DNA from 2 places in the Aeribacillus sp. FSL M8-0254 genome. Region 1 is predicted to be linked to the other one. Evidence: a T-box and tRNA genes for the amino acid it is inferred to sense, from the RefSeq annotation. Region 1 holds a T-box; the other holds one or more tRNA genes.
The links. A T-box is a leader RNA that pairs with one kind of tRNA and senses whether it is charged. The one in region 1 lies ahead of pheS (phenylalanine--tRNA ligase subunit alpha), so its partner is inferred to be a tRNA-Phe.
Positions count from the first base shown of each region.

Region 2: it encodes a tRNA-Phe, which carries the amino acid that the T-box ahead of pheS (phenylalanine--tRNA ligase subunit alpha) is inferred to sense. The anticodon was not compared.

Region 1 covers NZ_JBBOZY010000001.1:2,820,002-2,835,419, forward strand. Annotated here, with positions in the region: gene NSQ44_RS13690 (long-chain-fatty-acid--CoA ligase) at 1-89, opposite strand, end outside; gene NSQ44_RS13695 (DUF350 domain-containing protein) at 310-720, opposite strand; gene NSQ44_RS13700 (endonuclease MutS2) at 744-3,104, opposite strand; gene polX (DNA polymerase/3'-5' exonuclease PolX) at 3,134-4,852, opposite strand; gene NSQ44_RS13710 (CvpA family protein) at 4,973-5,521, opposite strand; gene zapA (cell division protein ZapA) at 5,530-5,787, opposite strand; gene rnhC (ribonuclease HIII) at 5,939-6,847, shown strand; gene pheT (phenylalanine--tRNA ligase subunit beta) at 6,975-9,386, opposite strand; gene pheS (phenylalanine--tRNA ligase subunit alpha) at 9,401-10,435, opposite strand; T-box leader at 10,481-10,711, opposite strand; gene NSQ44_RS13735 (TrmH family RNA methyltransferase) at 10,761-11,513, opposite strand; gene sspI (small acid-soluble spore protein SspI) at 11,611-11,835, shown strand; gene NSQ44_RS13745 (M42 family metallopeptidase) at 11,850-12,935, opposite strand; gene NSQ44_RS13750 (dUTP diphosphatase) at 12,985-13,473, opposite strand; gene NSQ44_RS13755 (hypothetical protein) at 13,596-14,006, shown strand; gene rplT (50S ribosomal protein L20) at 14,620-14,979, opposite strand; gene rpmI (50S ribosomal protein L35) at 15,014-15,214, opposite strand; gene infC (translation initiation factor IF-3) at 15,230-15,418, opposite strand, start outside.
Region 2 covers NZ_JBBOZY010000001.1:3,764,479-3,779,896, reverse strand. Annotated here, with positions in the region: gene NSQ44_RS18220 (ParA family protein) at 1-191, shown strand, start outside; gene NSQ44_RS18215 (ParB/RepB/Spo0J family partition protein) at 184-1,038, shown strand; gene yyaC (spore protease YyaC) at 1,052-1,669, opposite strand; gene NSQ44_RS18205 (DUF951 domain-containing protein) at 1,918-2,124, shown strand; gene ychF (redox-regulated ATPase YchF) at 2,272-3,369, shown strand; gene rpsF (30S ribosomal protein S6) at 3,473-3,760, shown strand; gene ssb (single-stranded DNA-binding protein) at 3,827-4,324, shown strand; gene rpsR (30S ribosomal protein S18) at 4,368-4,604, shown strand; gene NSQ44_RS18180 (YybS family protein) at 4,731-5,657, shown strand; gene NSQ44_RS18175 (DHH family phosphoesterase) at 5,694-7,670, shown strand; gene rplI (50S ribosomal protein L9) at 7,667-8,113, shown strand; gene dnaB (replicative DNA helicase) at 8,228-9,598, shown strand; gene NSQ44_RS18160 (adenylosuccinate synthase) at 9,753-11,045, shown strand; tRNA gene NSQ44_RS18155 (tRNA-Lys) at 11,415-11,490, shown strand; tRNA gene NSQ44_RS18150 (tRNA-Phe) at 11,595-11,667, shown strand; gene yycF (response regulator YycF) at 11,977-12,690, shown strand; gene walK (cell wall metabolism sensor histidine kinase WalK) at 12,693-14,525, shown strand; gene NSQ44_RS18135 (YycH family regulatory protein) at 14,522-15,418, shown strand, end outside.

The sequences.
Region 1 (15,418 bases):
AAATATTTGGAAAGCGGCTTATTCTCCCAAGAGATATTATGCGGAATTTCCGAGGGATAAAAATTGAGCCAAGGTTTTTGACATTCCATTTATCTCCTCTCCTTTGAAAAATAATGATGATTTTATTTCATTATATCATAATAAAATTCAGAAATATAATTATTTTTAGAATTTTAAACAGAAAAAGCGGAGACCTTTTCTTTTCTCCGCTTTTTCAAGCAAAAAACACCATATAAATAATACCGATCGCAATAAACAGACCGCACAAACCAAATAAAATTTTAGCCAGCGTTTCCATGTTCCCCTCTCCTAATTTGTAATTCCTGCTCCGATTACAAAGGACAAGCCAATAGATATGACCATTGAGATAAAGCCAACTGCACGGTTATCCTTTTGAATTTCATCATCAATATTAAATTTAGGAGTCAGAAATTCAAAAATAAAATATCCGATTAAGAGCAAGGCAAATCCGTAAAAGCCCCAGCCGATCATTTCAAAAAAGCCGTCATGCTGTTCAATTGAGAAGCGGAAAACGTTTGAAATCCCGAAAATTTTGCCGCCTGTTGCCATTGCAACAGCCACATTGCCTTTTTGGATTTCTTCCCAGTTTTTATATTTCGTCACCAATTCAAAAATGACTAAAAATAAAACCCCGCACAATATGACAACACTATAATTAGCAGCAGTTTGAACATATACGTTTTCCCAAAACAGATTCATGTTTACTCTCCTTAAAGAAAAGTTTATTTGAACTCCACAATCGTAACACCTGTTCCGCCTTCATTTGCTTCACCGAAACGGACGTTTTTAACAGCGCGGTGGTTTTGCAAAAATTCCCGCACCCCTTTTCTTAAAGCGCCCGTCCCTTTGCCATGAATAATGTGCGCCCGCGGATATCCTGCGAGAAGACAATCGTCAATATATTTTTCAAGACGGATGAGCGCATCTTCATATCGCTCTCCCCGCAAATCAAGTTCTAATGAAACATGAAAATCCTTCCCTTTTACTGTTGCGAGCGTTTTTTCTCCCTCTTGTTTCGGGCTGCCAATATATTCAAGATCTTCTTCTTTTACTTTCATTTTCAATATTCCAATTTGTACAAGCCATTCACTTTCATTTGCTTTTTCAAGCAGATGTCCTTTTTGATTTAAGTTGATCACTTTTACCTCATCGCCGGGGCGCAGCTGCTTTTTGCTTTTTTGTTTTTCAGATTTTTGTTCAGTATTTATAAATTCAGGCGCTGCATATTCAAGCATCTTTTTGGCTTCTATTAATTCATGCTCTTTAATAGCTGAACTGTGCTCTTTTTGCATGTTTTTCAATTTTTGAATAATCTGATCTGCTTCTTTTTGCGCTTCTTCCAGCCTTTTTTTCACCATTTCCTCAGCTTCTTGATATAGGCGGTCTTTCTGCTTATTAAATTCAATGATTTGTTCTTGTAGTTCTTTATGAAGTTTTTCTGCTTCTTTCAGCGTTTTTTCAGCTTCCATCCAATCCTCTTCAGCACGTTTTTTGCTTTCCTCAAGGGAGGCAATCATTGCATCCGTTTTGGATCTGTCAGCGCTCATGAACGATTTAGCGCGCTCAATAATTTCTTTGCTCAATCCAAGCCTTTTTGATATTTCAAACGCATTGCTTCGGCCAGGTACACCGATCAACAATTTATACGTCGGCGATAATGTGTCGACATCAAACTCAACGCTTGCATTGATCACGCCCTTACGGTTAAATCCGTATGCTTTCAATTCGGGATAGTGGGTGGTTGCAACAACTTGCGCTCCTCTGTTTAAAGCTTCATCCAAAATTGCAATGGCTAGAGCAGCACCTTCTCCAGGATCTGTACCTGCCCCAAGTTCATCAAATAGTACGAGTGAGCGATCATTAAGTTCCTGTAAAATTTTGACGATGTTCACCATATGAGAAGAAAATGTACTCAAATTTTGTTCAATTGACTGTTCATCCCCAATATCTGCGTAAACTGCCTCAAATACCGGCATTGTAGATCCTTCTTCAGCAGGGATTTGCAGACCTGATTGCGCCATTAGTGCGAGCAGTCCAATTGTCTTCAGCGTCACCGTCTTACCGCCGGTGTTTGGACCGGTAATGACAATCGATTGAAAATCTTCCCCAAGTTCAATTGTATTTGGCACAACGGTTTTAGGGTCAATAAGAGGATGGCGGGCTTTATACAGCTTCATAATGCCACGATCATTTATATTTGGCTTTGTAGCCTTTAATTTTTTAGCATACAATGCCTTGGCAAACATAAAATCGATTTCACCCATTACAGTGATATTATGAATGATTCCCTTGCTTATGTCAGCAACCATTTTCGACAATTCCGTTAAGATCCGTTCAATTTCGCGCCTTTCCTTAATCCGCGCTTCATTTAAAGAGTTGTTCGCTTCTACGATAGCCTGCGGCTCAATAAACAGAGTTGCTCCTGAGGAAGATTGATCATGGACGATTCCTCCATAAACTCCTCTATATTCTTGTTTGACAGGAATGCAATAGCGGTCATTTCGAATTGTAATAATGGCATCCGAAAGATTTTTTTGTGCAGATGGGGAGCGAATGATCGATTCCAGCTTTTCGCGAATACGAGCCTCCAGTGTACGGATTTGACCTCTTATCGCTTTTAATTTATCGCTCGCATCATCAACAATTTCCCCGTCATCGCGTATGCAACGTTGAATTTCTTTTTCTTCTTTTAAATAAATTCCGATTTCGCTGACCAATTGTTCTAAATGAGGAAGTGAAACCTCCTCTTCTTGAGTCAACTTTTCAATAAATTGCTTCATTTGTCTTGAAGCATATAACACGGCAGAAACAGCCACAAGCTCTTGCGGACCTAAAGTTCCACCTATTTGCGCACGCTTTACACTCGGCCGTATGTCGCTTAATCCTCCGAAAGGGGCAGAGCCTTTCAATCGGAGCACTGTTAGTGCTTCATCTGTCTGCTCCTGCCTCTTCAGTACTTCGTTGATGTCTCCTGACGGCATAAGTTTTAACGCTTTCTCTTTTCCTAAAGAAGAAGAAGCATGCTCTTTCAGCTGTTCCCTTATTTTATTAAATTCCAAAACATGTAACACTCGTTCCTGCAACTTCTCAAAACCTCCTGACAGTTGAATGGTCAGTCTTTCCTTTTTAAAAATTGCTTTAATTGTTCAACATCCCACGTATTCACAACGTCATCCGGCTGAATGAAAGCTTTTCGCGCATACGCAACCCCTATCTCCATATGTTCTAGCATGTTTATGCTGTGGGCATCTGTATTAATCACAACCTTTACACCGTATTCCTTCGCTTTCTTCAAATGTTCTACACATAAGTCAAGCCTGTTCGGATTTGCGTTCAATTCTAAAATAGTATCTGTTTCCTTTGCAAGTTCTAAAAGCATTTCTATATCAACATCGTATCCTTCTCTTCGCCCAATTAACCTTCCAGTCGGATGAGCGATAATATCAACATGGTAATTATATAGGGCTGCTTTCAGCCTTTTCATAATTACACTCTGCGGCTGGGAAAAATTCGAATGGATCGATGCAATCACTATATCTAGCTCTTTTAGACAATCGTCGTCATAATCAAGTGTACCGTCCGGCAAAATATCCATCTCGGTTCCTCTGAAAATCGTAAAATCAGAATATTGTTCATTCAACATGTCAATTTCTTCTTTTTGTTCTTTCAGCTGCTCAGGAGTCAAGCCGTTGGCTACTTTTAAAAATTGCGAGTGATCTGTAATCGCGATGTACTTGTAGCCTTTTCTTTTAGCAGCCTCAGCCATTTCCTTGATTGAATGAGCGCCGTCGCTCCATGTTGAATGCATATGGAGATCTCCCTTTATTTCCTCGAGCGAAATAAGATTTCCTTTGTATTTTTCCACTTCCTCTCCATCTTCCCGAACCTCTGGCGGAATGTAGGGAAGCTGAAAGTGTGCATACAGCTCTTTTTCTGACTCAAATGTGAGCACTTTTCCGGTTTCTATAATTTCTACGCCGTATTCGCTTATTTTTTCTCCTCTTTCCTTCGCTAGCTGGCGCATTTTTACATTATGCTCTTTTGAGCCTGTAAAATGGTGCAAAGCCGAAATGAATTCCTTTGGGTGCACGATGCGAAAATCGACCTGAACCTTGACATCAAACTTAAGTTCAATCGATATTTTCGTATCGCCTTTCGCAATGATTTCAGTAATATTCGGCATTGTTAAAATGTAATCTCGCACAGCTCCTTTATTTTCCGCCGCAATAATAAAGTCAAGGTCTTTTATCGTTTCTTTCATTCTTCTTAAGCTTCCTGCGCGAGAAAAGCGAACTATTCCGTTTTTCTGTCCTTTTTCTAAAAATTTCTCTATTTTTTCTGCAATCGGCAGCATATAAGCAAGAGGCAGTCGGCCCGGTTTTTTATTCATTTCATCGATCGCAGCCAATATTTTTTCTTCCGTTACTTTTCCAAAACCTTGTAAACTTTGCACTTTATGTTCTTCACAGGCTTTTTTTAAAGAATCGATGTCCACAACACCTAAATCCTTGTACAATTTTGCAATCTTCTTTCCGCCCAGCCCTGGCAATTGAAGAAGAGGGATTAACCCTTCAGGAACTTCCTTTTGCAAGGTTTGCAGCGTTTTTGACTCACCGGTTTTTATGAATTCTTCGATGACTGCACTCGTTCCTTTCCCAATCCCACTGATTAAAGTAAAGTCGTGGATGTCTGATAGGCTTCTCGCATCCCTTTCAAGGGCATTGGCAGCTTTATAAAACGCGGAGATTTTAAAAGGGTTTTCGCCTTTTAACTCCATATATACCGCAATTTTCTTTAACAGGCTGACAACATCCTTTTTGTGAACCGTCATGTTTTACGTCACCTCTTGAATCTTAAACAATATAAAAATCACCTGCTATTGAACTATTTAATAGAAACAGAGAAGGACGATGGGGGTCTAAATAAAGATGTTTCCATCGTCCCTTTACGTCTAGATTCCTTTATCGAAATAGCCGATCCAAAGATCGTGAATTTTATCAGATAAGACAGGGGTATGATTGACAATTAAATCAGCCAGCAGCGATTTATCGATAAGATTTTGAATTTGCTCGGCTGGAATGAGCGCTGCCAAAAAAAGCAGAATGAATAAAATGAGGTAAGTTTCCGCAAAACCTAAAACCGCACCCAGCAAGCGGTTGATTTGCTTAAGTATTGGAAGCATCGCAACAAAATCAAACATAGATCCGATGATGTGAAGCGCTATTTTTGATCCGATAAACAAAAGCACGAATGCAACTCCGCGATAGTAAGCTTCCTCCAAATGGCCCCCTGTCAATATAGATAGAGCAGCATTTGAATCTCCTATATTTGGATACGGTACCCATAATTCCAGTTTAGGAGCAAGATCGTCAAAATATGTTCTGGCAATTATGAAAGACACTATAACACTTGATAAATAAACTACTTGGAGAATAAATCCCCTTTTAAGGCCAGTGAGCAATCCGAATACTAAGAAAAATAAAATGATCAAGTCAAGCATTTTAAATTTCAATCCTTTTCTTGAAGTTGCTTTTCTAGTTCTTCAAATTTCTCCTTTAATTTGAGATAATCATGAACAGCATTAACCGCAGTTAGTACTGCCAGCTTGTTTAAATCTAGAGATGGGTTTTTTTGACTGATTTCCCGCATTTTTTCGTCAACAATTGAAGCGACAAGCTTCATATGATTTACGCTCTCATTTCCAACAATCGAATACTGCTGTCCATATATATAAACAGTCGCTTTATTTTTAGGTTGATCAGACAAAGCGAATCCTCCATCCTCTATGAAAAAATATCGCAAAATGATTCAAAATCCTAATCATAATCATAACATGTTTGTCGAAAAGATGGAAAGAAGAACAAAAGAAAGGGTACAATAATATAGCATCCATTTTAGGAAAGCGAGGCGTTTTTTATTGTCCAATATCGTCATAAAAGTTGATCATGAGGGAATTCAAACTTTGAAAGATTTTTATAATCCTTTCATTATAGACAGAACCCCTCCAGGTGCCGTCTTTTCTGCCAAATTGACAAACTGTACGATCACTGCTTACAAGTCGGGAAAAGTGCTTTTTCAAGGATCTGCCGCTCAGCAGGAAGCAAACAGATGGGAAAAAACAGCAAAAACAGCCCCTTCTCAAACAGAGGATGAGCTTCAACAGCTTCAACAGATGTCAGTCATCGGCTCTGATGAAGCAGGAACGGGGGATTATTTTGGACCGATCACGGTTGCTGCAGTATTTGTCCCTAAAGAAAAAAGAAAACTGGTTCAGCAGCTTGGAGTAAAAGATTCAAAGGCTTTGACAGACAAACAAGTTTTTTCAATCGCCAACACTTTAATAGAGACAGTTCCGTACAGCCTCTTAATTTTGCGCAATGAAAAATACAATCAATTGCAAAAATCTGGAATGAACCAAGGGAAATTGAAAGCTATCCTTCATAATCAAGCGATTCATCATTTACTCAAGAAAATTTCTCCTGATAAACCAGAAGCTGTGTTGATCGATCAGTTTGCAGAGCCGAATGTTTACTTTCAATATCTTAAAGACCGGGATGTTCCGTTTAAAGACATAACCATCTTTAAACCGAAGGCGGAGCATATACACATATCTGTCGCTGCAGCATCCATTATCGCAAGATATGCTTTTTTAAAAGAATTAAACAGCTTATCCAACGCAGCCGGATTTTATTTGCCAAAAGGAGCCAGCCATACTGTTGATGAAGCTGCTGCCAAATTAATAAAGGAAAAAGGGAAAAACACACTTGGCAAAATGGCAAAGCTTCATTTTGCCAACACCGAAAAAGCTTTGAATCTATTGAATTGAAATGACGAATCCGGAAATCTTATTTTCGTAGGTTAGCAGGACCAATTTATGATTTCAATAAAAATGAAGGTGCTATCTGCACCTTCATTTGTTAGCTGGAATTATTTTAGGGATTTATCGTCCTGCGTTAGCTGCGAAGAACTGCTGAAAATTTTTCCTCTACCGCCTTAATTACTTTTTCATGAGCTTTTGCTGCTTCCTCATCCGTCAATGTTCGTTCAGGATCGTAGTAGCGGAGTGAAAATGCGATCGATTTTTTCCCTGCTCCCAAACGTTCTCCTTCATACACATCAAAAATGGAAATCTCTTTTAACAGTTTTCCGCCCGCTTCCCGGATCGTTTCTTGAAGCTCGCCAGCATGCACATGCTGATCAACGACTAAGGCGATATCCCTTGTAATGGATGGGAACCTTGGAATCGGCGTATATATGACTGGCTTAGCTTCATATTGAATGAGATCGGCTAGCTTCAGCTCAAAAACATATGTTTCATCTAAATCATACTCTTTTTCAACTTCCGGATTTAATTCGCCGACAAATCCGATGAATGATCCGTTTAAATAAATATCTGCCGTTCTGCCGGGATGCAGCCCTTCACGTTTTGCCTGTTTATACTCAATTTCATCCAACAGTCCAAGCAGATCAAATAAACCGTCTAAAATTCCTTTCACAACATAAAAATCAACTTTTGTTTTTTCCCCTTGCCATGGGTGATAAACGTAGTGACCCGTCATGACGCCTGATAAACGTTCTTTTTCCAAAGGCTTTTCTAAAGCATCGTCCGAAATGAAAACAGAACTAATTTCATAAAGATGAATATCATCGATTTGCCGCGCTTTATTATATTTTACGGACTCAAGCAAATGAGGAAGCAGGCTTAAACGCAAAACACTCCGCTCTTCACTCATCGGCAATGCTAATTGAGTAAAGCTTGACGTCTCCAGCGTAAATTGTCCCGCCTTTTCTTTGCTCGTTAACGAATATGTGATCGCTTGATAAAGCCCGGCGCCTTCCAAAAATCTTCGCACTTTTCTTCTTTTCAATTGATAGTCTGTTAATGCTCCGGATGTTGAAGATCCTTCAGGCAATGTTGACGGAATATAGTCATATCCGTAAAGGCGGGCTACTTCTTCAATTAAATCTTCTTCAATCGCAATATCGCCTCTTCTTGTCGGAACGGTTACTGTAAAAAGACCGTTTTCTTCAACGGTTTCAAATTGCAAGCGGTCAAAAATTTCTTTTATTTCATCTACTGCAATGTTTGTCCCTAAAACGTTGTTAATTTTCTCAGCGGAAATGGTGATCACTTTTTTCTCGATTGAAAAATCATGAAATTCTGCTTCACCTTCTAAAACAGTTCCGGAGGCGTATTTTGCGATCAATTGTGCTGCCCGCTCTGCTGCAGTTTTTACCCTGTTCGGGTCAACTCCCTTTTCAAATCTCAAGCTCGCTTCACTTCTAAGTCCGAAATCCTTCGACGCTTTTCGGACAACGCTGCCTTTAAAATAGGCGGCCTCAAGCAAAACGGTCGTCGTATCGTCTCTTACTTCAGAATCGGCCCCTCCCATTACACCAGCTAATGCAACAGGTACTTTGCCATTTGTGATCACAAGGTGATCGCTTGTAAGCTTTCGTTCTTGATCATCAAGGGTCACGATCGTCTCTCCGTCATGTGCGCGGCGAACGAGTATTTCCTTTGATCCGAACCGGTCATAGTCAAACGCATGAAGCGGCTGGCCGTATTCTAATAAACAATAGTTTGTAATATCGACGACGTTGTTATGCGGTCTGATTCCGGCTTTTATTAAGCGCATTTGCATCCATAAAGGGGAAGGGGCAATTTTGACATTTTTAATAATTTTGGCTACATAGAATGGATTATCTTCTTTTGCTTCAACATTCACAGTAATATAATCAGTTGCTTTTTCTTCGGCAACCTCATAATGAACTTCCGGCTTTCGAACCTCTTTCTTTAAAATTGCTGCAACTTCATAGGCAACACCGATCATGCTTAAACAGTCAGAACGGTTTGGTGTAAGACCTAATTCAAGTACATAATCGTCCATAAACAGCTGTTCAATCGCATTTTTTCCAACTTCAGCATCACTAGGGAAAACAAAAATGCCGTCAGAAAACTCTTTTGGGACAAGCTTTCCTTCAATGCCCAGCTCTTGCAAAGAACAAATCATACCGTTAGATTCTTCACCGCGCAGCTTTGCCCGTTTAATTTTGAAATTGCCCGGCAAAACCGCACCAACTTTGGCTACCGGCACTTTTTGACCTTTTTCAACGTTTTGGGCGCCGCATATAATTTGCACTGGTTCTCCTTCACCGATGTCAACTAAACATTTGCTTAATTTTTCTGCATTTGGATGCTGTTCTTTTTCAAGCACCTGTCCAACTACAACATCTTTTATTCCTTCATTAACAGCTTGAACATTTTCAACTTCAATGCCGCTCTTCGTTATTTTTTCAGCCAGCTCCTCAGGGGAAATGTCTAGATCAACATATTCAGAGAGCCATTTGTATGAAACGAACATGAGAAAACCTCCTTTTAAGCTTGTTTAAACTGTTTCAAAAAACGCACATCGTTTGTATAAAAATGACGAATATCATCAATTCCATATTTCAACATGGCAATCCGTTCCGGTCCCATTCCAAATGCAAAACCACGGTATTTTTTCGAATCGAATCCCGCCATTTCCAAAACGTTTGGATGAACCATCCCTGCTCCTAAAATTTCAATCCAGCCTGTTCCTTTGCATACATGACAGCCTTTCATGGAGCATTTAAAACAGGATACATCGACTTCCACCGACGGTTCAGTAAACGGGAAAAAGCTCGGACGCAGACGAATTTGCCTGTCTTCACCGAACAGTTTTTTCGCAAACACTTCGAGCGTTCCTTTTAAATCGCTCATGCGAATGTTTTCATCCACAACGAGCCCTTCAATTTGCGTAAATTGATGGGAGTGCGTTGCATCATCTGTATCACGTCTGTATACTTTCCCTGGACAAATGATTTTTACAGGACCTTTCCCCTTATATTTTTCTAGCGTTCTCGCCTGAACTGGAGATGTGTGTGTGCGCAGCAAAATTTCATCAGTTATGTAAAAGGAATCTTGCATATCCCTTGCCGGATGGCCTTTCGGCAAATTGAGCGCTTCAAAATTGTAATAATCTGTTTCAACTTCTGGACCTTCCTCTACTGTGTATCCCATGCCGATAAACAAATCTTCAATTTCTTCAATGACCGCTTGGAGAGGATGATGGTTTCCTGTTCGAACCGGTCTGCCTGGAAGGGTAACGTCAATCGTTTCTTGCTGTAATTTTTTCTCGATTTCTGCTTTTTCGAGTTGTTCTTGCTTACTTGTTATTTCCCCGGCAATCACTTCCCGAATTTCATTTGCTAACGCACCTATTTTCGGCCGTTCTTCTTTCGAAAGCTTTCCCATTCCGCGAAGAACTTCGGTAATCGGTCCTTTTTTTCCAAGATATTGAACGCGAATATTTTGCAATTGTTTTAAATCCGTTGCTTCCCGTACCTTTTGCAACGCTTCATCGCGAAGCTTTGTTAATTCTTCCTGCATGTAAATTCCTCCTTTTTTTAAAATAAATAAAAAAACCCATCCCAAAAAAGGGACGAGTTGAATTTCGCGGTACCACCCTTATTAACAAAGAAAGAATCTTTGTTCACTTCATTATCATAACGGCACAGCCGGAGCGCCTTTACATGCTTCCGCATGGTCCTGGCGTCAACTCTGGAGGTGAATTCGTTTGCCTCTACCATAAAAATGCTTCCAGTCTACGGCATTTTCTCCCTAAATGGCGACCTGCAAACTACTCTTCTCCGTCATCGTTATTCCTTTATTCAATTGCTTTTAATTATAAAAAAAAGAAATTAAAGGCGCAACACTATTTGCGAAGATGGTACATGAAAATAGCTGAAGCAACGGCAACATTTAATGACTCCGCTTTTCCATAAATCGGAATGTGTAAATTTTGATCCGTCATATCCAGCAGCTCTTTTGAGACCCCATTTCCCTCATTTCCTACAAGGAGGGCAAATGTTTCAGATGGAGGGATCTCTTTATAGAAAACAGCATTTTTTGTTGAAGTTCCAAATACAGGAATTTTCTCTTCCTTCAATTTGTTTATAATCTGTTTTAATGACGAATTGACCACAGGCAAATGAAAAATTGATCCTTGTGTCGCCCGGATCGTTTTACTATTGTACAAATCAACCGTCCCGTCACCTAAAATCACAACATCCATTCCAGCCGCATCTGCAGTACGAATGATCGTACCGAGATTTCCTGGGTCTTGAACCGCATCTATTAACAGCCATTTTTTGGCGTTCAAATCGATTTCCCACCTAAGCTGCTTACAAACAGCCATGACACCTTGCGGGGAATCCGTTTCAGACAGAAGCGAAAACACCTCTTTGGAAACAATCGTTGTCGGAATAGTACCTTCGAAAAAATGATTTGGCAGCTTCGCTCCTTCTAAAACAATTAACTCTTGAACAATTGATTTGTATTTGAGAGCTTCCTCAATTAAATGCAAGCCTTCAATTAAAAACAGCCCGCGCTCTTCCCGTTTTTTTCTTGATTGCAGCTTTTTCCATTCTTTTACTCTTTCATTTTTAGTTGACGCAATCCGTTTCAATGATGGTGTCTCCTTCAACTGATAGTTCATTTCATATACATATTATAGAAAACAAAAGAAAAAATAAAGAAGAATGAAGAAAAACGAGGTGAAGGATATGAATTTTGATTTGCGCAATGCAGTCATTGCCAACATATCGCAAAATTCAAAAGACGAGCTGAGAGAAACGATCGTTGATGCCATCAATAGCAAGGAAGAAAAAATGCTTCCAGGGTTAGGCGTGTTATTTGAAATTATCTGGAACCATTCAAGTCAGCGTGATCAACAGGAAATGGTTGAAACACTTGAACAAGGATTAAAAGAGACTGGAGCTGGGAAATAACCAGCTCCTGCTTTTTAGTTGTACGTAATGTTTTCAACCGTTTTTTTGTCGAGGCGTTTAATGACTTCTGTCAATAATTGAACCGTATGTTCAAAGTCTTCGCGATGAATCATCGCAGCGTGTGTATGAATGTAGCGCGTTGCAATCGTAATGGAAAGCGTTGGAACACCATTTCCTGTTAAATGAATCGATCCGGAGTCTGTACCGCCTCCCGGCATAGCATCATACTGATATGGAATGCCGCATTCTTCAGCGACCCCTACGACAAAATCGCGAAGCCCTTTATGGGAGACCATAGAAGCATCATATAAAATAATTTGCGGACCTTTCCCCATTTTTCCCATCGCTTCTTTTTCGGAAATGCCTGGAGTGTCGCCGGCTATTCCGACGTCTACGCCGAAAGCAATATCAGGCTCAATATAATGGGCTGATGTGCGGGCTCCTCTTAATCCTACTTCCTCCTGAACGGTTCCTACACCGTAAACGACGTTCGGATGGTTTACCCCTTTCAGCTTTTTCAAAACTTCGATCGCTATTGCACAACCGATGCGGTTATCCCAAGCTTTCGCCAAAAGGATTTTATCATTTTTCATAACGGTGAACTCAAAATAAGGCACAATTTGGTCGCCGGGACGAACACCAAATTCCATCGCTTCTTCTCGGCTGCTGGCGCCAATATCAATAAACATGTCTTTGATCTCTACAGGCTTTTTTCGTGCTTCTGCCGGCAAAATATGCGGCGGCTTGGAACCGATGATGCCGGTCACATCTCCTTTTTGGGTGACAATCGTCACTCTTTGTGCGAGCATAACTTGATTCCACCAGCCACCAACAGGCTGAAAGCGAATGAACCCTTTATCATCAATTTGCGTAACCATAAAGCCGACCTCATCAAGATGGCCCGCGATCATAATTTTGGGTCCGCCTGATTCTCCTTCTTTTTTGGCAATTAAACTGCCGAGTCCATCCGTTTGGATATCATCTGCATAATCTTTTATGTACCCTCTCATTACTTCTCTGACTTCCCGTTCATTGCCGGCGATGCCTTTCGCGTCTGTTAAATCTTTTAACATTTTCAATGTTTCATCCCATTTCTCCACACTGAAACCTCCTTTAATTTATATTCTTCATTTTTCCCAAACGGAATTGTTAATATCCTTGATTTTGTCTTGCATGATTGACTTCATTTTTCGCCATGTATGCTGAAATAATATCTTCCTCTGAAAAGCCCAGCGCAGAGCCGAGTGTAACATAGTCGTTAAATAAATCGATATACGCTTGGACAGACAAATATTCACTGAATTTTGCCGTTTTTTGATAAACGTTTAAAAAAAGATCGGTCAGGCTTTTATCGATTTTTCTTGCTTTCATTTCCGGCAGTTTTTCAATATACAATTCATGGCCGATCGACAATAAAAAATGAAGGCCGTCTACATACTCTTCCAAAATAACCTCTCTGTCGGAAGGCGGCTTAACGCTCCAAAATTTAAAGCAGCGCGTTTCATTAGCCAATTCGCCAATTTCGACAAGCAAGGCTAAAACTTTTCTCTCGATCAGCCTTTCTTCCTCCAAACCGTGTTTCTTTTCAATTTTTTCATCCAATTCTTTTTGCATTTTATATAACTGTTCAAAATCCATTTTCTCAACCCCTAAAATATATCTAAAAAAATTATAGCAAATGTGATCATGAATGAAACCCCTTCAATTCCTTTTTCGTAATGTATATGTATGAATATGACCTTCGGGGAGGTTTAAAGTAAATGATTGTCATCCTTCTTCGTCTTTTCATAATTGCTGCGATTATTTTCCTAATTTATTCATTCATTAAATATTTATTGAACCCGAAGCGAAAGTTAGAATTGGCTCATGAGCAAAAAAAATTTTTCTTTCTTGATGATAAAGAAAATGTCCACAAAAATTTTTTGTTAACGCATAAAGGAGTTTTATTTGAAGGGGAAAAATATTTAGGCACGACTGAAACTTCTTTTGAAGTTATCTCCGTTTTTATTTGGACATCTACTCCAAATAAGTTAAGGGGGTTTACAAAAGAAGATTTTCAATTTATAGAATCGAAAATAAAAGAAGCATATCCTTACGCCAAAATCGACTGGAAAAGTCCAATTAAAGAGTTTTTGAATCGGAACGAATCGGAATTCCCGACACTATCTTAAGACGGCAAAAAAGAAAGAGCAGCTTGACATTCCCGTTCAAAATTGACAGCGTTAAAAGACTATGCGGTCCATGACTGGACGATCATGGTGTCGCTTTTTTGATCAATCTATGCAACATTTCTGATTTAAAAAGAAAATAAGCATTCTGAAGGCAGTTCCCATTGCGGGAGCTGCTGTTAGCTTCCATTTCTATTTTTATCCCATTACCTTTTCTCTTCCTCTATGAAATTTTGTAAAACAGCTCAGTAATTGTTTATAATTTTTCGAAGTCTCCTTTTTAATTGGGCTTGGTCACTTTCATTATAAAACAGAGTGCTTCGTAAATTTTTAATTTTGATGATATTCTTGATCCCAACATTTAGTATAGAACCTAAATTTTTTGCATCGGCCTAAAAAACCTTTGATCTTTTGACTTTTTTCACTGTCGAGAAACGTAAAGCCATAATCGTTTACCTTTTCAGCCATATAAAAATCCCCTCCAAATAGAAGTGCAGCATCCGCGAGTCATTGCGCAGATTTTTTACACGTCTACTTAAAGGGGATCAATAATGTGCTGTTCAATTATGTCCAGCCCAAAAGGCAATGTACGTTTATAGGTGGCTTGCTTTTTCGATTACTTATTTAATTCAGCTTTAGCTGTTTCGGCGAGTTGTGCAAATCCTTTTTCATCATTTACTGCTAAGTCAGCAAGCATTTTTCTGTTTACTTCAATGCCAGCAAGCTTTAAACCGTGCATGAACCGGTTGTAGGAAAGACCGTGAATGCGCGCAGCAGCATTGATTCTCGTAATCCAAAGCTTACGGAAATCGCGTTTTCTTTGGCGACGGTCACGGTATGCATACATTAAAGATTTCATTACTTGCTGGTTAGCAACTTTATATAAACGATGCTTCGAACCGTAATAACCTTTTGCAAGCTTAATAATTTTTTTGCGGCGTCTGCGTGTCACTGTACCGCCTTTAACACGTGCCATAATGCATTCCCTCCTAAAAAATCGAAGTTAAAAATTATTTTATATTGTCAAGCATTTGATGAATACGTTTAAAGTCACCTTTGCTTACTAATGCTGGTTTGCGAAGTTTGCGTTTTTGCTTTTGAGTTTTGTTAGCGAATAAATGACTAGTAAATGCATGAGACCGTTTCAAATTTCCGTTCCCAGTTTTTTTAAATCTTTTCGCAGAGCCGCGATGAGTTTTCATTTTAGGCATAAAAGGATCCTCCTTCTATTTCTTTTCGTTTTTCGGTGCTAGCACTAGAAACATGCTGCGCCCATCCATTTTCGGCTTCGTTTCAACAGAACTGATGTCAGCGCATGCTTCAGAAAATCTTTCTAGAACTCGTTGGCCGATTTCTTTATGGGTAATCGCTCTTCCTTTAAAGCGGATCGATGCTTTCACCTTGTCACCCTTCTC
Region 2 (15,418 bases), 940 kb from region 1:
ATTTAGGCATTCAAGTAATTGATGAGGTAAAAAAATACTTTCAAGACAAAGTGTATCAAACCATTATTCCACGAAATGTGCGGCTTAGTGAAGCACCGAGCCATGGACAGCCTATTATCCTTTATGATTCAAGATCCAAAGGAGCAGAGGTTTATTTAGAATTAGCAAAGGAAGTGGTGGCAAATGGCTAGAGGATTAGGGAAAGGAATTAATGCACTTTTTTCCAATTTAGAACTGAATAAGGAAGAAGTGGTGCAAGATATTAAAATAGGGGATTTACGTCCAAATCCTTATCAACCGCGAAAAACATTTGACCCTGGTTCGATTGAAGAGCTTAAGCAATCCATTTTGCAGCACGGAATTTTGCAGCCGCTGATAGTCCGAAAGAGCATAAAAGGCTATGAAATTGTAGTCGGTGAACGCCGTTATCGAGCAGCAAAAGAAGCGAAGCTTAAGACAGTTCCGGCAGTTGTGAAAGAGTTGACAGATGAGCAAATGATGGAAATCGCTCTATTAGAAAATTTGCAAAGGGAAGATTTAACCCCGATCGAAGAGGCGAAAGCGTACCAATCGCTTTTGGAGCATTTGAACATTACACAAGAAGAATTGGCAAAACGTCTTGGCAAAAGCCGTCCGCATATTGCCAATCATTTGCGGCTCCTAAGCCTTCCACCGTTCGTCCAAACATTGATATCTGAAGGCAAGCTATCAATGGGTCATGGGAGAACATTGCTTGGCATAAAGAAAAAAGAGAAACTTGAATATTTAGTGAATAAAATTTTAAAAGAAAATTTAAATGTCCGGCAAGTAGAACAGTTAGTGCAGCAGATGAATGAAAGTGTTTCACGTGAAACAAAGAAAAAGATAGAGAAAAAAGATGCTTTTATACGTGAACAAGAATCGTTTTTACGAGAAAAATTTGGAACATCCGTTTCCATTAAGCAGCAAAAGAAGAAAGGGAAAATAGAGATTGAGTTTTTTTCGAAAGAAGATTTGGTGCGTATTTTAGAACTGTTGGATGTAAAAGTATCATCTTGATGTTGAAGAACAGCTAAAATTCAAATCCTCTTCGAAATAGCGATACGTTTGATTGTTCAGATTCCCTTATAGAATTGAAGGTATTGATCAAACTTGCTGAGATGACGTCAGCCATGCTCATAACAAGATGGAGCCTCGTATTTTGCAAAACAAAAAACTCCATAAAGCCGCTGACATTAACGATTCCGGTGATGTGCATATCTCCGACCGCCGGAAGCGATTTGTTGACAGCTGCACCTGGCTTTAAGGGACCTTCCGCTACTTGAAAAGAACCAATGTTTTGATAGAGACCTAAACAAGCATCCACAGCAATGATGAAGGGATGTTCGAACTGATTGTTTATTGTCTCAATCGTTTCTCCTAAATTGACAGCATGAACCGGAGATTTCAAAGTCCCAAATATATGAACATGAGTTAAATTTTGTTCCATTAGCTTCGTTCCGACTATCGGACCTAACGCATCTCCTGTTGAACGATCTGTTCCAATGCATAAAACGACGATGGAATCTTGATGTTCTTTTGGTATAAGACTTCCAATTTTTAGTGATAATTTAGTAACAGCATCTGTATGATGATAAAAGATTCTTTCTTTTTCTTTTTTATAAGGGAAAAAATTTGTTTTTATATTCATCAGCCATTCACCCCCTGAAATAGTATTACCAGTATACGGAATATTTAAATTTTCTATACCTAAAAATGAATAGTGTTTATACCTTCAAACGGGATTGGCTTGATGAAAGGTACAAATCAAATACAAAACTTGTTAAAATAAATCTATCATGGCGCCATCTAAGTATAGATGGCTTTTCGCTTTAACTAAAAAGATATACTGTATGTTTGCTATAAAGAATATTTAAGGAAGGGATGATGACGGCTTAGATGGTTAACAAGGAATTTGACCTTTATGATATTGTTGAAATGAAGAAACCTCATCCTTGCGGAGAAAATCGCTGGAAAGTGATCCGAATGGGAATGGATATCCGTATTAAATGTGAAGGTTGCAGCCATAGTGTTCTCATGCCGAGAAAAGAATTTGTAAGAAAGATGAAAAAAGTCATTGAAAAACATAGTGAGAAGCAACAATGAAAGACTGCTGCCTTAAATCGGCAGTCTTTTTTTATAGAGCTGATCGATTTGGAGGATGAAAGCTTGTCATTTTTCTTGTTCCTATCTATAATGGGTGAAGATTAGTTGATGAGATAGTGTCCGTACAAAAAGAGGAGTGGAAAATTCATGGGATTAACTGCTGGTATTGTTGGTCTTCCGAATGTTGGAAAATCAACGCTATTTAATGCGATCACACAAGCGGGGGCCGAGAGTGCGAACTATCCGTTTTGTACCATTGATCCGAACGTAGGAATTGTTGAAGTGCCTGATTATCGCCTGCAAAAGCTTTCAGAATTATTTAAGCCGAAAAGAACGGTTCCGACAACATTTGAATTTACTGATATTGCAGGAATTGTCAAAGGGGCAAGCAAGGGAGAAGGTCTTGGCAATAAATTTTTGTCTCACATTCGCCAAGTGGATGCAATTTGCCATGTTGTTCGCTGTTTTGATGATGAAAATATTACGCATGTTGACGGAAAAGTGGATCCGATTGCAGATATTGAAACAATTAACATCGAGTTAATTTTGGCCGATTTGGAAACAGTTGATAAACGGATCGATCGCGTTGCCAAAATAGCAAAACAAAAAGACAAGCAAGCTATGTTTGAATATGAAATTTTAATGAAGTTAAAAGAAGCGTTTGAAAATGAAAAGCCCGCCCGTTCTGTTTCATTCACGGAAGAACAGATGAAATATGTAAAACAGCTTCATTTGCTCACCATTAAACCTGTACTTTATGTAGCAAATGTTAGTGAGGAAGATATATCCTCTGGAAGTAATGAATATGTGGAAAAAGTGCGCAAATATGTTGCTGCGGAAAATGCCGAAGTAATTGTCGTATGTGCAAAAATTGAATCTGAAATGGTCGAGCTTGATTCGGAAGAAAAAGAAATGTTTTTGCAGGAGCTTGGAATTCAGGAATCTGGTTTAGATCAATTAATTAAAGCATCTTACAGCTTGCTGGGACTCGCCACATATTTTACTGCTGGGGAACAAGAGGTTCGGGCATGGACGTTCCGCAAAGGAATGAAAGCACCTGAGTGCGCAGGCATCATTCATTCTGATTTTGAACGGGGATTTATTCGGGCCGAAACAGTTTCCTATACAGACTTAATTGAGGCAGGTTCGATGGCTGCTGCAAGAGAAGCTGGAAAGGTTCGATTGGAAGGAAAAGATTACGAGGTTCAAGACGGAGATATTATTCATTTTCGATTCAATGTCTAATGTTGCGGGATCAATAAAATTTTGCTATAATTTTGGTTTGTGAGTAATGATAATTACTCCTTGCCCAAATTGGGCCGTCAAGACCAAAAGGAGGTGTAAGAGAATGAGAAAATACGAAATTATGTATATTATCCGTCCAAACATTGAAGAGGATGCTAAAAAAGAGCTAGTTGAGCGTTTTAACGGCATTCTTGTGAACAATGGTGCGGAGATTACAGAGGTGAAGGAATGGGGAAAACGCCGTCTCGCTTATGAAATTAAAGACTTCCGAGATGGTATTTACATGATTTTAAACGTTCAAGCTTCACCTCAAGCGGTTGAAGAATTTAACCGTTTGGCAAGAATCAATGAAGATATTTTACGTCATATCATTGTTAAAGAAGAAGAGTAATTTGTTCCAATATACGTGTTAAAATGGTAATATCATCTTAAAAGACATTTTAGGAGTGGTTCTGAAATGATGAATCGTGTTGTTTTGGTCGGTCGGCTTACAAGAGATCCCGAATTACGATACACGCCCAGCGGTGTAGCCGTTGCAACCTTTACATTGGCAGTTAATCGAAATTTTACAAATCAGCAAGGGGAACGCGAAGCAGATTTTATCAACTGTGTCGTTTGGCGGCGTCCTGCGGAAAACGTAGCCAACTATTTAAAAAAAGGCAGCCTTGCGGGTGTTGATGGCCGTCTTCAAACACGCAGCTATGAAGATCAAACGGGAAGAAGAGTATTTGTAACAGAGGTTGTGGCGGACAGTGTTCAATTTTTAGAACCGAAGAGTGCCGCAGTCGGGAATAATTCGGGATTTTTTGCAGGAAATCAAGGAAATGCAAATCCATATGGCGGTGCACCATTTGATCCAAACCGGAATAATCAGAACCACCAAAACTTTGACGATGATCCATTTGCTAATGATGGACAACCGATTGATATTTCAGATGATGATTTACCATTTTAACCGATTGTACGCCTAGATAAATGTAAAGAAGGGAGGAATTGTAATGGCTGGACGCAGAGGCCGCGGTAAACGCCGGAAAGTGTGCTATTTCACAGCAAACGGCATTACGCACATTGATTACAAAGATGTTGATTTGCTTAAAAAATTCATTTCTGAACGCGGAAAAATTTTGCCTCGCCGTGTAACAGGAACGAGTGCAAAATATCAACGGAAATTAACAGTTGCCATTAAACGGGCCCGTCAAATGGCATTGCTTCCTTATGTTGCAGATGATAAATAAGAAATTTCAAAGGCAGCAAGGTGAATCCCTTGTTGCTTTTTTCTTGTCCGTTAAATGAAACCATGATTTGATTGTTTAAAAAGTCTAGATTAAAATAATGGTATGAGTCTTGATTGAGGTGAGTCTGTGAAACGTACGAATGTTTTAACAGAAGGTGCTATATTCGTTGCTATTTATACCGTTTTTCTATTAATTACTTTATATGTTCCGATATTAAGCATTATATCAATATTTTTCCTTTCGACGCCGTTTATTATTTTCGGTATCCGCCACGGAATTAAGCAGTCTTTTGTTTTATTATTAGCATCAATCGTGATGACATTTTTGGTCGGCTCCATCGTTTCGCTGCCGATTGGGCTCATGTTCAGTGTGACAGGTATCATAATGGCATACTTTTATCGTCAAAAACGGCAGCTGTTTGCGTTAATAGGCGGCACCATTTCATTGCTCATCAATTTCGTTCTTGATTATGCGTTATCAATTGCTTTTTTGGGCGTTGATCTTTTTAGTGATGTTATACAACAAACCAAGTCTTCAGTAAGGGAAACATTAGCCGCATTCCCTTCAATGGATGAAGAAATGAAAAAAACAATGATGGAGCAAATGAACGAGCAGTTTGATTTATTAATGAACTTGCTTCCGAGCATGTTTGTCATTGTGTCATTTATGTTAGCCGTGATTATACATATATTGAACATTGGAATTATAAAAAGATTAAAATTGAATGTTGGAACAATCACCCCTTTCCGCGACTGGAAATTTCCAAAAAGTATTATTTGGTATTATTTAATCGCCATTCTCCTTATGCTTATCAATTTGCCTAAAGAATCTTTTTTAAATATCGCGCTTTACAATATTGTGTTTGTTTTACAGACTGTGCTTTTAATTCAAGGGTTTTCCTTTATTCTTTATTTTTGTCATGTGAAAAAACTTTCGAAAGCAGTGCCGGTATTGATTGTAATTGGAACATTTATTTTGCCAATTCTTCTTTATCCAGTACGAATATTGGGAATCATTGATTTAGGGTTTAATCTCCGCGAAAAAATACGTTAGGCCTTGGTTCGTTCTTTTTGCAAGGAGCTGAATAAAATGCCGAGTTTTTTTGAAAAACCTTTATTCTTTTACCCGTTATACGCACTCATCGGCGTAATAGCGGCAATGATCGGTTTTCTGTTATTTTATAATTGGGTGATTGGCTGTATTAGCGCAATCGTTGCAGGTTGTCTGTTGTTTTTTTTCTTTTATGCTGTTAAACGATTGAAATTGGAATTGGAACATTCTATTTCTGATTTAACGTTTCGTTTGAAAAAAGCTGGCGATGAAGTTTTTATGAAGATGCCGATTGGCATTATGCTTATCAACGATCAATTTGCAGTGGAATGGGTCAATCCATTTTTAGCTTCATATTTTAAGAACGACAAGCTGGTCGGTCGTCCTCTTGACGAAATTTCTGAAACATTAAAAGTGTTATTTCAAAAAGGGATAGATTCCGATATCGTGACTCTTCAAAATCGTAAATTTCGCGTCATTGTCAAAAAAGAAGAAAGGCTTCTTTATTTTTTTGATGAAACGGACCAAACGGAACTAAAAAAGCAGTATGAAAGCGAACGGATTGTTTTAGCTTATATATTTTTAGATAATTATGATGAAATCGCACAAGGGCTCGACGATCAAAAGCGGAGCAATTTAAACAGTCTTGTGACATCCATATTAAATAAATGGGCAGTCGATAACGGTATTTTTTTAAAAAGAATTTCCTCTGAACGTTTTATTGCGGTTTTTAATGAAAAAATTTTGGCTGAGCTTGAAAAAACGAAATTTTCTATTTTAGATGAAGTCAGAGAAAAAGCGGTTATTCAAAATGTTTCTCTCACCTTAAGCATCGGGATTGGAGCCGGCATTAAAGATCTGTCTGAATTGGGGCATCTGGCGCAGTCGAGTCTAGATCTTGCCTTAGGCCGCGGAGGAGACCAAGTTACTATTAAACGGGGAAATGGCAAGGTTAAATTTTACGGCGGACAAACAAATCCGATCGAAAAACGCACACGCGTTAGAGCTCGAGTGATTTCCCATGCATTAAAAGAAATCATTCGTGAAAGTGATAAAGTATTTATTATGGGTCATAAAAATCCTGACATGGATTCAATTGGTTCAGCAATAGGAATATTGAAGGTGGCGCAAATCAATCATAAAGAAGGTTTTATTGTTGTAAACTATGAAGAATTCGGCCAAGGACTTCAAAAGCTTGTGGAGGAAGTAAAGAAGGATGCTGAGTTATGGTCCAGATTCATTACTCCGGATGAAGCCCTGAATATTGCAACAGATCATTCTCTTCTCGTGATTCTAGATACGAATAAACCTTCAATGGTGGCTGAACAAAAATTGCTGAGCGAAATTGACCATGTAGTAGTCATTGACCATCATCGCAGGGGAGAAGAATTTATTCAAGATCCACTGCTTGTTTATATAGAACCTTATGCATCATCTACATCTGAACTTGTTACGGAAATTTTAGTATATCAGCCTGCAGAATTTAAAATGAGTACAATAGAGGCCACTGCATTGTTGGCAGGTATTACGGTAGATACAAAATGCTTCACGCTTCGAACAGGCTCTAGAACATTTGATGCGGCGTCTTATTTGCGATCAAAAGGAGCGGATACAATCCTTGTCCAAAAATTGTTGAAAGAGGATATTCAACAATTTGTTCAACGTGCCAAGTTCATTCAAAACACAGAGATTATGAATAATGGGGTTGCAATAGCAAAAGCAGATCGAGAAGATGAATATTACGATCAAGTGATCATTGCTCAGGCAGCTGACACTCTTTTATCAATGAACGGCGTATTGGCGTCGTTTGTCATTGCGAAGCGTGATGAACATACAGTCGGTATTAGTGCTAGATCATTGGGCGATTTTAATGTTCAATTAATAATGGAAGCACTTGGAGGTGGAGGGCATTTAACAAATGCCGCGACCCAGTTGGAGCATGTTACGATAAATGAAGCAGAAAAACGATTAAAAGAAGCTGTTCAACAATATTTAGAAGGGAGAAATGAAGAATGAAAGTGATTTTTTTACAAGATGTAAAGGGGAAAGGGAAAAAAGGTGAAGTAAAAAATGTAGCTGACGGCTATGCCCAAAATTATCTTTTTAAAAAAGGTTTGGCTGTTGAAGCGACGAGTGCCAATTTAAAACAGCTGGAAGCGCAAAAGAAAAAAGAAGAAAAAGAGGCAGCGGAAGAATTAGCGCAGGCAAAAAAATTAAAAGAACAGCTTGAAAAAATCACGGTTGAATTAAAAGCGAAAGCCGGTGAGGGCGGAAGATTATTTGGTTCTGTAACAAGCAAACAAATTGCTGATCAATTAAAAAAAGCACATAATATTCAAATCGATAAACGGAAAATTGATCTTCCAGATGCGATTCGTTCTTTAGGCTATACAAATGTTCCGATTAAGCTTCATTCGGAAGTGACGGCGACGTTAAAGGTACATGTGACAGAAGAATAATGGCAAGGAGCAATGTGGTATTATGGAAAGAAATTGATCTTGAAGTAATGCCACATTTCTCTTTATACTTTTTGGAGAAAAAATTTATGTGTCCACGGTAAGGCGGTGATCATCTTGAATGATCTTCTGGTCAGTGATCGAATTCCACCACAAAATATAGAAGCAGAGCAGGCAGTGCTTGGGGCAATTTTTTTAGAACCTGAAGCGCTTATGTTAGCTTCCGAAATATTAGTGCCTGAAGATTTTTATCGATCGAGCCATCAAAAGATTTTTCAATCAATGTTGAGGCTTTCGGAAAAAGGAGAGCCCGTCGATTTAGTAACGGTGACAAAAGACTTGGCGGATGCGAAAATTTTGGAAGAGGTTGGCGGGGTTTCTTATTTAAGCGATTTAGCGGGATCCGTTCCTACAGCAGCAAATATCGAATATTATGCGAAAATTGTTGAAGAAAAATCGATATTGAGAAGACTTATACGAACAGCAACGTCTATAGCTCAAGAAGGCTATAATCGGGAAGACGATGTGGAAACACTTTTAACAGAAGCCGAAAAAAGCATCATGGAAGTGGCGCAGCGGAGAAAAGCCGGATTGTTTCAAAACATTAAAGATATTCTTGTTCGAACATACGATAAAATTGAAATGCTCCACAATCGCAAAGGGGAAATTACAGGAATTCCTACAGGCTTTTCCGAATTGGATCGTATGACGGCCGGCTTTCAGCGAAATGATTTAATTATCGTAGCGGCCCGCCCGTCTGTCGGTAAAACTGCATTTGCCTTAAACATCGCTCAAAATGTTGCGACGAAAACGGACGAAAATGTAGCGATTTTTAGCTTGGAAATGGGTGCGGAACAGCTTGTCATGCGTATGCTATGCGCAGAAGGAAACATAGATGCCCAAAATTTGCGAACGGGAAATTTAACCCCGGATGATTGGGGAAAGTTGACGATGGCAATGGGGAGTTTATCAAATGCCGGCATTTATATTGATGATACACCTGGCATAAGAGTGAGTGATATTCGCGCCAAATGCAGACGGTTAAAACAGGAAAAGGGCCTTGGTTTAATTATCATAGATTATTTGCAATTAATTCAAGGAAGCGGGCGGAATCGGGAAAACCGCCAGCAGGAAGTTTCGGAAATATCAAGATCTCTTAAGGCTTTGGCACGTGAATTGGAAGTGCCGGTTATCGCATTATCCCAGCTATCACGAAGCGTCGAGCAGCGTCAAGATAAACGCCCGATGATGTCAGATATTCGGGAGTCCGGTAGTATTGAGCAGGATGCAGATATCGTCGCCTTTTTATACAGAGATGATTACTACAATACGGAATCAGAAAACAAAAATATTATTGAAATCATTATAGCCAAGCAGCGGAACGGCCCTGTAGGAACTGTTCAGCTTGCATTTGTAAAAGAATATAATAAATTTGTAAATCTTGAAAGAAGATATGAAGACGATCATATTCCTCCTGCTGTCTCTTGATGAGGCAGTTGTTTTTTGTAAGCATCTTATATAATACGAACAAAATATTTAATAATAAAGTGAACGTTCGGATTTTATTGACTCTACTTGCTACAATTGGTAGAATAAACTTGTTTCTTTGTATTGGATTTTTGGTGAACACGGAGGTGCACACATGTCATCAGTTGTTGTTGTTGGTACACAATGGGGGGATGAAGGAAAAGGGAAAATAACCGATTTCCTTTCTCAAAATGCGGAAGTGATCGCCCGTTACCAAGGTGGAAACAATGCTGGCCATACAATCAAATTTAACGGTGAAACATATAAACTGCATTTAATCCCATCCGGTATTTTTTATCAAGATAAAATTTGTGTCATCGGAAACGGAATGGTTGTCGATCCTAAAGCGCTGGTAGAAGAGTTGAACGGTTTGCATAAACGGGGAATTCAAACAAATAATCTGCGAATTTCCAACCGCGCTCACGTCATTTTGCCTTATCATTTAAAATTGGATGAAGTGGAAGAAGAACGAAAAGGAGCCAACAAGATCGGGACGACGAAAAAAGGAATAGGTCCAGCCTATATGGATAAAGCAGCCCGTATTGGCATCCGCATCGCCGATTTATTGGATCGTGAAGTCTTTGAAGAAAAATTGAGAAGAAATTTAGAAGAAAAAAATCGCCTGTTTGAAAAAGTATACGAAGTTGAAGGGTTTAAACTGGAAGAGATTTTAAATGAATACTACGAGTACGGCCAACAAATCAAACAATATGTATGCGACACATCTGTTGTGCTGAACGACGCGCTTGATGAAGGACGCCGTGTTTTATTTGAAGGCGCGCAAGGTGTTATGCTTGATATCGATCAAGGTACATATCCTTTTGTTACATCTTCCAATCCAGTAGCAGGCGGTGTGACAATTGGAGCAGGTGTAGGTCCTACGAAAATTAAACATGTTGTCGGCGTATCAAAAGCTTATACAACTCGTGTAGGAGACGGTCCGTTTCCGACAGAGCTCCACGATGAAATTGGCGATCAAATTCGTGAAGTTGGACGGGAATATGGTACAACAACAGGACGTCCGCGTCGAGTGGGCTGGTTTGACAGCGTTGTTGTTCGCCATGCGCGCCGGGTAAGCGGAATAACTGATTTATCTTTAAATTCCATCGATGTATTGACAGGAATCGAAACATTAAAAATATGCATCGCCTACAAATACAAAGGTGAAATTTTAGAAGAATTTCCAGCAAGTTTAAAAGTACTTGCACAGTGCGAACCTGTCTATGAGGAATTGCCGGGTTGGAAGGAAGACATTACGGGGGCAAAAAGCTTGGACGATCTTCCTGACAATGCACGCCATTATGTTGAACGGATTTCCCAGTTAACAGGTATCCCACTTTCCATCTTTTCAGTTGGTCCAGATCGTTCACAAACAAATGTTGTCCGCAGTGTATACAGTCCAATATAATAAACTTGGAGGGATCGGCTGTTCCCTCTTTTTTTTGTGAAATTAAAAAAAATCGTTGTTTTGTCCCTCTAGAAATGATATTATTATACACGTCTTGAGAAAAATGAGCGTATTGGCTCCAAACTGTTCGCACAACGCATCCAACATCCTCGAAAAATCAGGAAGAGGAAGGGACATCTGACAATTTTAAAATGGATTAGAAGAAAAAAATTTTTTTATGAGCCATTAGCTCAGTCGGTAGAGCAACGAGCAAAGCTTCATCGAATAAGCGACGAGTTGTCCCGACGCATCCAACATCCTCGAAAAAGCTAGAAGAGGAAGGGACATCTGACAAATGAAAAATGGATTAGATAGGAAAAAATTTTTTATGAGCCATTAGCTCAGTAGGTAGAGCATCTGACTTTTAATCAGAGGGTCGGAGGTTCGAATCCTCCATGGCTCACCATTACAATCGAGAAAAATTATACAAGCTTCCTCACATTCGAGAATCCACATATATGAAAGGCTTGAGAGAGGGAAAGAGAATTCGCATTCTTGAAAACTTTATACGGCTCGGTAGCTCAGTCGGTAGAGCAAAGGACTGAAAATCCTTGTGTCGGCGGTTCGATTCCGTCCCGAGCCACTTCATACGCACGGTTTATCCGTGCTATTTTTGGCTATAAGTAAGTTAAACCAAAATTGGTAACATTTGTGGTTGTAAATAGAAATTTGATTTCTCATCTCAAGCTGTTACAATAAGATAAAAATTGATATAATAGGTTTGATAGGAATTTACAGGGGTTTACTCTAAGTTCCAAAACCTATTGAATTTAAGACCTCTAGCAATAGCTAGGGGTTTTCTGCTTGTTTTTTCCATTTGTATTGAAAGTTGATGATAAGATGAATGTAATCGTGGTAAAGTAAAGTTAATAGATCAAAAGGGGAGAAAATGATGGGAAATAAAAAAATATTAGTTGTTGATGATGAAAAACCAATTGCAGATATATTAGAGTTTAATCTTAAAAAAGAAGGTTTTGATGTATACTGTGCTTATGATGGAACAAGCGCGATTGAAATGGTGGAAGAAATTAAACCTGACTTGATATTGTTAGATATTATGCTTCCCAGCAAGGATGGAATGGAAGTGTGCCGGGAAGTCCGAAAAAAATATGAAATGCCGATTATTATGTTGACTGCGAAAGATTCAGAAATCGATAAAGTGCTTGGTCTGGAGCTTGGTGCTGATGATTATGTGACAAAACCATTCAGCACAAGGGAGCTCTTGGCAAGGGTAAAGGCAAATTTACGAAGACAGCAAACAAATGCTACAAGGGAAGCGGCTTCTGAACAGTCGGAAATTCAAATCGGTTCTCTCGTTATTCATCCTGATGCATATGTCGTTTCAAAACGGGGAGAAACGATCGAGCTTACTCATCGTGAGTTTGAATTGCTTCACTATTTAGCGAAGCACATTGGACAGGTCATGACCCGAGAGCATTTGCTGCAAACCGTTTGGGGATATGACTATTTCGGAGACGTCAGAACTGTAGATGTCACGGTTAGAAGACTAAGAGAAAAAATTGAAGACAACCCAAGCCATCCAATATGGATTGTGACAAGAAGAGGGGTAGGTTATTATTTGCGCAATCCTGAACAGGAGCAGTGAACATGTATAGCAGTCGAGTGAGTTTTTTCCGTTCGATCCATTTTAAAATTGTGCTGATCTATGTGCTTTTGATTATTTTGGCTATGCAAATCATCGGTATTTACTTCGTTAAGGAATTGGAATCTTCTCTTATAGAAAATTTTAAATCTTCCCTTTCGCAGCGGATTGATTTGCTGGCTTACCAGATTGAACAAGCGATGACTAACGAAGAAGCGGACGAATCATTGGATATGGAAGATGAGATCTCTACTATTTTGCAAGATTTTAAACGAGAGGAAATTCATGAAGTTCGCGTAGTGGACCAAGATGCGCGTGTCATCGGGACATCTGATTACAACAAAGATGTGATCGGGAAAAGAACAACTGAAAATATGATTAAACGGACTTTAATCGTCGGTTCACCTGAAAGCAATGTTTTGCTTGATCCGCAAACGAAGCATCGTATGTATGTGTCAGCGACTCCGATCGTCACAGATTATAAACGAGAAACAATTGGCGTTGTTTATGTCGTTGCCTCAATGGAGGAAGTTTTTTCACAATTGCGGACGATTAACAAAATTTTTGCGACAGGCACAGGGATGTCCCTTCTTATTACCGCGGCGCTAGGAATTTTTCTTGCCCGCACTATTACCCGTCCGTTGTCAGATATGAGAAGGCAAGCGTTGGAGCTGGCAAAAGGGAATTTTTCCAGAAAAGTAAAAGTGTATGGAGAAGATGAAATTGGACAGCTTGCATTAACGTTCAATCATCTCACGGAAAAATTGGAGGAAGCACAGGAAACAACTGAAGAAGAACGTAGAAAGCTGGCGTCTATTATTACTCATATGACAGAAGGTGTCATAGCTACAGATCGGCATGGAAAAGTAATTGTCATGAACAATCCGGCCCATGAAATGTTGAATGTTTCACGTGAAACAGCCTTAGGAAAATCAATTGTGGAGCTTTTAGATTTAACGGATGAATGTACTTTTGAAGATTTAGTGAACCAGCAAGAACCGATGCTGTTAGATTTCAGCACAAAGGAAAAACCGTATATACTACGAATCAGCTTTTCTACGATACAAATTGATGAAGATCATATTAACGGATTGATTGCTGTAGTTTACGATGTAACAGAGCAGGAACGAATCAACCAAGAGCGGCGTGAATTTGTCGCAAACGTTTCTCATGAGCTGCGGACGCCGCTTACTACAATGCGTAGTTACTTGGAAGCATTGGCGGAAGGGGCTTGGAAAGACGAAACGATCGCACCAAAATTTTTACAAGTGACGCAAAATGAAACGGAGCGGATGATTAGGCTTGTTAATGACTTGCTCCAGCTATCAAAACTAGATAGTAAAGATTATCAATTAAATAAAGACATGGTGAATTTCACAGACTTTTTCCACAAAATTATTGATCGTTTTGAAATGTCTAAGCAGCAGCATGTCACATTTGTACGAAACATTCCGAAAAAAAGCCTTTATGTAGAAATTGAACCTGATAAAATTACGCAAGTGCTCGATAATATTATTTCCAATGCTTTGAAATATTCTCCTGAAGGCGGAAAAATCTCTTTTCAAGTAAAAGAACAAGTTGACCATATTGAAGTCAGCGTAAAAGATGAAGGCATTGGAATTCCAAAAGAAAGTGTGAAAAAGATTTTTGAACGTTTTTATCGTGTTGATAAGGCTAGATCACGCAAAATGGGCGGAACCGGTCTTGGTCTTGCAATTGCAAAAGAGATGGTGGAAGCACACGGAGGAGAAATTTGGGTGGAAAGTGAAGAAGGAAAAGGCACGACTGTATTTTTCACATTGCCGTATGAACGGAACCAAGAGGATGATTGGCTATGAACCGGGAAACGATAAAATCCATCATTTTAACATTTTTAGTGCTGACAAGTTTATTCTTCACCTGGAATATTTGGACATATCAGCCAAACTACGGGGAAATTTCTAACTCCAACTATATTGAAAACAACCCGTTAAGCAATGTAACAAAACAGCCTTATGAAGTCGTGCAGCCGGATCATATTATGATTCATGAAAAAATAAAACATTACGCAACTTATGACGAAATCGTCATCGAAAGACTTTGGAAGGATATCCGTCAGTGGGAGCTAGAGGAATTCAAAAATATTTCTGGAGAGATTGAAAAGCAATATGGTTTTAATCAATGGATAAACAGGGAAATACATAATTCAACCCCTAACTTTGAAGTTATTTTTAACGACTCGATTCCGATGTCAGCCCTCTTATCCATAACCGACTGGACGGATGAAGGAGATTTCAATATAGAATTTGATCGGATTTATATTCCACTGACTAACGAGAAATCGAATCGAAAAATTTATTTAGTCGACTACGAGCATAAATATGTTGTAGAAGCACAGGTGAAAACCGTTTTAAGCAATTTGTGGACAGAAGTGTATAAAGAAAAAGAAAACTTTGAAAGCTACGTGTTTTGGAACGGATTGTTTTTGCCTGAAAAGCCGTTTCCGATTCATCGCCTTCAATTTTTTACAAAATCAATGAGCGGAGAGCAGTTTAAAAATGCATTGTTTAATGATCCAAGTTATGTAAAACGGGATGTCAATGCTTCCGAATTTGTGTATACAGACAGCTCACGTCAGCTTGTCATCAACGAAGATAAAGAAAGGGTTGTTTACGTTAATCCGACAATTGACCAATCTTTAACGACGGAAAAAGGAAAATTGATTTTGCAGAGCATTGATTTTTTGAACAAA